3 regions of the Paenibacillus sp. sgz302164 genome follow, and region 1 is predicted to be linked to each of the others. Evidence: predicted binding sites of a transcription regulator. Region 1 holds the regulator's gene; each other region holds the start of a gene.

Region 1 (2,266 bases):
CGGCAAGCTCAAAACGGTGCAGCTTCCGTCCCCGTTCAATTACAGGGAGCAGGCGCTGGTCTGTATTCCCAGAGATTTTCCGACGATTAAAGGCCCTTCCGGGGACGCCGTTTTCATACAAGCACTTATCGATTCTTTAAGCAATGTCGCTTTGGTTACCAACGGCCGAATGCTCGTGCTGTTTACATCCAACCGGATGTTAAAGCAGATTCATGCCGGCATGAAGGAGCGGTTAAAGCCGCATGGGATTACCGTGCTTGGACAGGGCGTAGACAGCGGCAACCGCAGCAAGCTGACCCGCATGTTCCAGGACCACCATTCCTGCGTGCTGCTGGGTACAAGCTCGTTCTGGGAAGGCGTGGACATCCCGGGCGATGCGTTGTCCTGCTTGGCTATTATTCGGCTTCCGTTTCAGCCTCCGAATCACCCGCTCATTGAAGCCAAATGTGAAAATATTAAAAAGCGGAACGAAAATCCGTTTATGAAATTTTCCGTGCCGCAGGCGGTCATTCGTTTCAAGCAAGGATTCGGGCGGCTCGTGCGGCGGGCTACGGATAAAGGAATCGTTATTATTTACGATACCCGCGTTATCGATACGCAGTACGGCAAATATTTTCTTTATTCGCTGCCCGGTCCGAAGATTGAACATATGACGACGGAACAAATGATTCCAAGAATTGAGGAATGGATGGGGGAGGCGCAGCGGTGAAGACACAAAAAATATCCGAAGCTGTAGTCCGCCGGCTGCCGATTTATTTGCGGTTTTTGAACGAGCTGGCGATGAAAAATATTATGACGGTCTCGTCGCAGGATCTGGGGCAAAAGCTCGATTTGAACCCCGCGCAAATCCGCAAAGATTTGGCCTATTTCGGGGAATTCGGCAAAAAAGGGATCGGCTACGACGTCGGCTATCTCATCGAGAAGATCAGGCAGATCTTGAAGCTGGACCGCCATATCCGGGTCGCTCTGGTCGGGGCGGGCAACCTGGGGCGGGCACTGTGCAACTACAACACATATTTGCGCAACGATATGAAAATTGTCGCCGTATTCGACGCGATGCCCGAGAAAACGGGCGAGACGATCAATAATTTGATCGTGCAGCCGACGCACGAGCTGAAAGAAGCGATATCGCGGCTTGGCGTCAGAATCGGCATCATTACGGTACCGGCAGCGGAAGCGCAAAATGTGGCGAATCAATTCGTCGAAGCCGGCATTGAAGCGATTCTTAATTTTGCTCCGGTCATCATTAAGGTGCCGCCCGAAATCCGCGTGCACCATGCCGATTTCACGACCGAGCTGCAGAGTCTGGCCTATTATTTGGACTAGGCCAAGACTCCGGCCGCAAAGGCCCTAAGGGCTCGCGCTATGCGGAAACTTGCAGCAGGACGCAGGGGAAAGCTGCAGAAACCTGCAGAGGAGAAACGAACCAGTGGAAACTCGCGGAAACCTGCAGGAACCCGCAGAAAACTGCAGAAGAGAAACAAAACCCTGCAGAAGCCTCCGGAAGCTGGATCGGCGAAAAACTCGCATGGCAGCAGGCAGTACATTTGCTTAGCAACGTGGAGAAAACCTGCAAAAGTACAGTTTTTTGCTCGCTGATGCGCTGGATACGAAAAATTCCTGCAAATGTGCAGGCTTTTCGCCGCGAACATGGGCTGAGAATCGTTTTTAGCGAAAATTCCTGCACAATCGCAGGCTTTTTGCCGAAATGAACCATTTCTGCTGAAAAAGCCTGCACTTTCGCAGGTTTTTTCTGTGCCAGGCTGCTTGTTCCAACGCCGTAACCCGTACAGGAGAGAGCCGTAGGTTACTGAAGAGTGATTGTGCCCCTTTTGGTTCCTCTACCCCGTTACTTTATCAACAGTCTGGTTTTCTACCCGTAATATGATGCGTCTCTCCAATGTATGTTTTCTCAGCAGCCTATATTTTAACGAAAATAATGTACTCGTTTCCAACTTTTACGCTTTTAAAGCTTGAAATTGTTTCAGTAGACGATTGTTTTCATTCTGTGGGGGTAACGTCTACGGCGTCATGGGAGTTTTGTAGTTTTTTCCGGCTGTCGAGCCAATTCGTTTCATTGGCGCGAAGTGCCGTCTTTGGGCGGACGGCAAAAAGAAGCGGAAACCGGTGAAAGTTCGGTTTTAAAACCGCTCCTGATTGCGAAGGTCAACAAACAAATACGCGATCTTGTGCGCACATCTAACGTACTGTAGCCATTCAATTCGACGCTGAGAGCGGCTATCGCAGAGCGTTAACAAGCGGCTCG
Region 2 (2,266 bases), on a different contig from region 1:
CGCCTGTGATGAAGTTCACGCCGCGTTTCTCGAGGCTCGTTACCGCGCGCTCGATCAGCACTTTCGGGAATATCGGCAGAATGGAAGGACCGGCTTCTACGCAGTACAGCGCAATGTCGTTAAAGTCGATGCCTTTGCTGCGGCAAACTTCAGGAAGTTTGTCGGCGAATTCGCCGACAAGCTCGACGCCGGTCAAGCCGCCGCCGCCGACAACGATCGTCGCATCGGCTTTATTGCCGGATTTTTTGTAAGCGTCCAGACGGGCTTCGACATGCTCGCGAATGCGTTTGGCGTCGGCGGCCGATTTCAGGACGAGGCTGTTTTCTTCCAGTCCCGGAATGCCGAAGTAGTTCGTTTCGCTGCCGAGCGAGACGATAAGCGCATCGTAGCTGTGTACGGCGCCGCTTTCGAGAACGACACGCTTGTCGTTCGGTTTGATTTCTTTAACTCCATCAACAACAATGTTTATATTTTTGTCGCCCAGCAGCTTGCTGAGAGGAAGCGCAACCGCTTGCTCTTCAATTGTGCCTCCTGCAAGACGATGCAGTTCGGTAATAATTTGGTGAGTCGGAAAACGGTTAACAATCGTAATGTTCGCTTCCGCTGCCGACAAATATTTGCGTGCCGTTAAAGCCGTAAGAACTCCGCCATAACCGGCGCCCAGAATCAAAACTTGTTTCGACATGTCCATCCTCCATTATTTGTCAACGAATCCGTTGGTATCAGTTTGCGGTTTTGCGCTCAGCCAGCACGTTCAGGAAAGCTTGAGCAAAACGAAGCGTTTTTTGCACTTCGGGATCTTTCATCATTTTGAGAATAGCGAACAGGCCGACGGTGGAGCTTGCTTCGGCTTTCGAGCGTTCGCCGGCTTCGATAGCCGCTTGCGCGATATCTTTGGCTTTCTCTTGTACCGGTTTGACGAATTCGCCGATTCCTTGCGCAAAATCGTTGATCAGCACTTTATCCGTCGCGATATTTTGGGCAAAATCGTAAGCTTTGGTCATCAGCGTTACCATTTCGGCCAATTTAGGCAGGTTTTCCACCAATACGGTCAAAGATTGCTGAACCTCCGGCTTCAATAACTGATCCAGTACGTCGAGCGATTTTTTTTCTTCCGCGAGGCTTACAGCTACCTCTTGTTGAGCTGTTTGTGACATAAGAAAACGTCCTCCTTTGCGTAAAATTAAAATGTAGGTTGCTGTTTCGATTGTGTTAACCAACCACTCAACGAAAGCCGCATGTCCAGAGGATTGTAACATTTTTCACATATGAGACGGCAAGAATGCCGTTCTTTTTTGAAGGGCATCACAGCTTATTCTCGGTGAATAAATGAAGCGACAACGAACATGGTGTAATCGTCTTTCAACCATCTCTGTTTATTTTACACCTTTTGCGCCTAGAATTAAAATAAATTTTTTTTCTTGTCGAATTAGCGCGGCCGCGAACGTGAAAAATCCCCTCCTGAAAAAGATCATGGAGGGGATTTCCGCAAATTGTATAAATGCGATTAAATGATTCCATGCGCGAGCATGGCGTCCGCAACCTTGATAAATCCGGCAATGTTGGCGCCTACTACGAGATTGCCCGGGTGGCCGTATTCCTCTGCAGCGTTGACGGCATTTCGATAAATATTTTTCATAATATCATGGAGCTTGTCGTCAACTTCATGGAATCTCCACGAGTACCTCATGCTATTTTGCGACATTTCCAGCGCAGACACCGCTACGCCTCCCGCATTTGCGGCTTTGGCGGGACCGAACAGCACGTTCGCCTTCAAGAAGACGTCGATAGCTTCCAAGGTGGAAGGCATGTTGGCGCCTTCTCCGACCGCTTTAACGCCGCCATTCACCAGCAAAGCTGCCGACGTTTCGTCAATTTCATTTTGCGTGGCGCACGGAAGCGCGATATCGCACGGGATCGTCCAAATGTTGCGGCAGCCTTCTACATAAATCGCGTTCGGGTGCTCTTTGACGTACTCGCTGATGCGCACTCTCTCGACTTCCTTCAGTCTCCGAACCGTCTCAAGCTGAATCCCGTCTTTATCATAAATATAGCCGTTGGAATCGCTGCAAGCTACGACTTTCGCTCCCAGTTCGGCAGCCTTTTGCATCGCGTAAATAGCCACGTTTCCTGAGCCGGAAACGACAACGGTGCTGCCTTCGAAGCTCAATCCTTTAGATTTCAGCATTTCATTGACGAAATAAACGGCTCCGTAACCTGTAGCTTCCGTGCGAGCAAGGCTGCCGCCGTAAACGATGCCTTTACC
Region 3 (2,266 bases), on a different contig from region 1:
TGTTTTCCCCCAGCCGTTCGCTGCCGGGCAGGCCGTAGGCCGCCATCCCTACTTTGCCGCAAATCAGATGATCGCTCGGCAGCACGTAAAGATTCGGAATTTTTCGCACGATGCTGAATGCGACGAGCGCAGGCGGGTGAGCGTGAACGACCGCCCTGAGATCGTTTCTTTTGCGGTAAATAAGCTTGTGGAACGGGTACTCGCTCGAAGGCTTATGGTGTCCGACTACGGTTCCGTCGGGCTTTACGCATACAATGTCGCGGCGGCTCAGCTCACCCTTGTCAATGCCGGCAGGCGTAATCCACATATCGCCGTTATCGTCGAGAATGGAAATGTTTCCTCCCGAGGTCGTCGTCATCCCGTACCCGTAAATTCGTTCCATCATCATCAAAATTTGATCGGCCGGATGCAGCAGTTCGTCCTTCATGCTTCCTTCCTCCCCGGTTCGCTAATTGTCGTAAAATCGGCGGCGGCGCTGCCGCCTGTTGTTTCCTTTCGGTAAGCCAGTCCGTATATTCCCGCTACAAACAAAGCTCCGCCGATCAGGTTGCCCAAAAAAACGGGCGCAAAATTGCTCGCATAAGCGCTCCAGTTCGACTGCCCGGCGAAGATCGCGGCTGGGATCACAAACATGTTCGCCACCACATGCTGAAACCCGATCGCCACAAACGCCATCGTCGGAAACCAGATGCCGCCTATTTTACCCGCGCCGTCCTCGGCGCCGTAGGACAGCCAAACCGCAAGGGCGACGAGCCAATTGCAGCCGATCCCCGACAGCAGTGCGGCCACAAACGGCTCTTCCGTTTTGACATGCGCCAATTGGGCCAGCTTTTGGACAAAAACCCCCTGTTCGGTCAATCCCGCCAAATGCCCGAACGCGTAGGCGACGAACAGCGCTCCGGCAAAGTTCGCCACCGTAATGACGGCCACATTCCAGGCCGCGCTCCTCAAGCTTATCCGCTTGGCCAGGTAAGCGGCGGGTACCGCCATCATGTTGCCCGTCAGCAGCTCGCCGCCGCCAAGCAAGGTAAGAATCAGCCCGAGAGGAAACAGCGCGGCCCCCATTAATCCGCCGACCCCGCTCCACAAAGGCGGAAACGCGGCACTTACCCTGATGTAAAGCAAAAAGCCGAGCGAAATGTAGGCTCCTCCCAAAAAACCGAGCGAGAGCTGGCGTCCCAGGCTCATATGCGCCTTCTTTTCGCCGGCGGCTGCAGCATATTCCCAAATGGTCTCAGGCTTCGCAAACCCCATACCGCACGCACCTCCAACGAAGCTTTCTCGACCTCAGTATAGAAAAAAAGCGCGCCATAGTATGTGAAAATTATCACAATCATAGACAAGAAAAAAGGATACGGACTCCCGCCGCTGCCACGGGAATCCCGTACTTAAGGACGGTCGTTACCGAAACTATGAGCTGACAGAAAAATCGGCTTCCAGAACTATTCCTATTTCTCAAGCTGCCCAAAAACCCCCGCGTCAGAGGTGAGCGCCACAATCTGCCTGACTGCGCGAAAAAAAACTGCAAAAATACATGATTTTGCGTCCTTGATCGCTGGCTACGAAAAATTGCTGCAAAAGTGCAGGCTTATCGCCAAACACATGGACTCAGATTCACTTTCAGCGAAAATTTCTGCACTTTTGCAGGCTTTTCGCCAAAATAAACGAATTTATCAGGAAAAACCTGCACTTTCGCAGGTTTTCTCCCTATCAAGCTGCTTCCTGCCCAGCTTCGCAGTTCCACGACCTGCGCCAGGACAGGCTCGCACCCGGAAAAAGCGGCTGTCCCCCTAGGTTAGGGTCCCCTCTGGTTCCCCTAGTCCTAACAAAGTGTCTCCTGAGACAGCTTCATAAGCGCCGCTTCTCACTCCGGGACATGTACCCTTGCTTACCTTTTGGGCACAATCAGCGTAATCGCCGTCCCGTTCCCTGCGGCCGAGCTGATTGTCAGCTGTCCGCCGATGCTTTTGGCCCTTTCTTCCATGCTGAACAAGCCGACTCCTTTGGAGCCGCGGTTGCGGATAAAGCCTTTGCCCTCGTCCACAATGCGCGCTTCCACATAAGCGTCGTGGTCGCGGACCTCGACCTGCGCTTCGGACACGTCCGCATATTTGGCGATATTCGTGAGCGCTTCCTGGATCACGCGGTAAATCGCGGTTTCCTCCAGCGCGCCCAGCCGCTTGCGCAAGTTGCTCGTTAATTGGACGCGGATGCCATAATGCTCCGTGTAATTGTCGATGTAGGTTCTGAGCGCGGGAAGCACGCC

What was found. Region 1 encodes Rex, which represses fermentation and respiration genes when NADH is low (regulators of the CRP and FNR family bind a similar motif). Its sites were predicted from a motif close to TTGTGAAATATTTCACAA; they were not measured.
Region 2: the regulator Rex is predicted to act here: its motif matches at 1,251-1,268, upstream of AC0LWT_RS22900 (helical membrane plugin domain-containing protein).
Region 3: the regulator Rex is predicted to act here: its motif matches at 1,316-1,333, upstream of AC0LWT_RS04490 (formate/nitrite transporter family protein).

Annotation. Positions count from the first base shown of each region.
Region 1 is NZ_JBVYOL010000006.1:23,694-25,959, reverse strand. Features, by position in the region: gene dinG (ATP-dependent DNA helicase DinG) at 1-709, shown strand, start outside; gene AC0LWT_RS11385 (redox-sensing transcriptional repressor Rex) at 706-1,326, shown strand; gene AC0LWT_RS11380 (hypothetical protein) at 1,364-1,738, opposite strand.
Region 2 is NZ_JBVYOL010000014.1:166,070-168,335, forward strand. Features, by position in the region: gene AC0LWT_RS22895 (NAD(P)/FAD-dependent oxidoreductase) at 1-685, opposite strand, end outside; gene AC0LWT_RS22900 (helical membrane plugin domain-containing protein) at 723-1,157, opposite strand; gene gdhA (NADP-specific glutamate dehydrogenase) at 1,508-2,266, opposite strand, start outside.
Region 3 is NZ_JBVYOL010000002.1:225,870-228,135, reverse strand. Features, by position in the region: gene AC0LWT_RS04495 (class II aldolase/adducin family protein) at 1-427, opposite strand, end outside; gene AC0LWT_RS04490 (formate/nitrite transporter family protein) at 424-1,254, opposite strand; gene AC0LWT_RS04485 (PAS domain-containing sensor histidine kinase) at 1,889-2,266, opposite strand, start outside.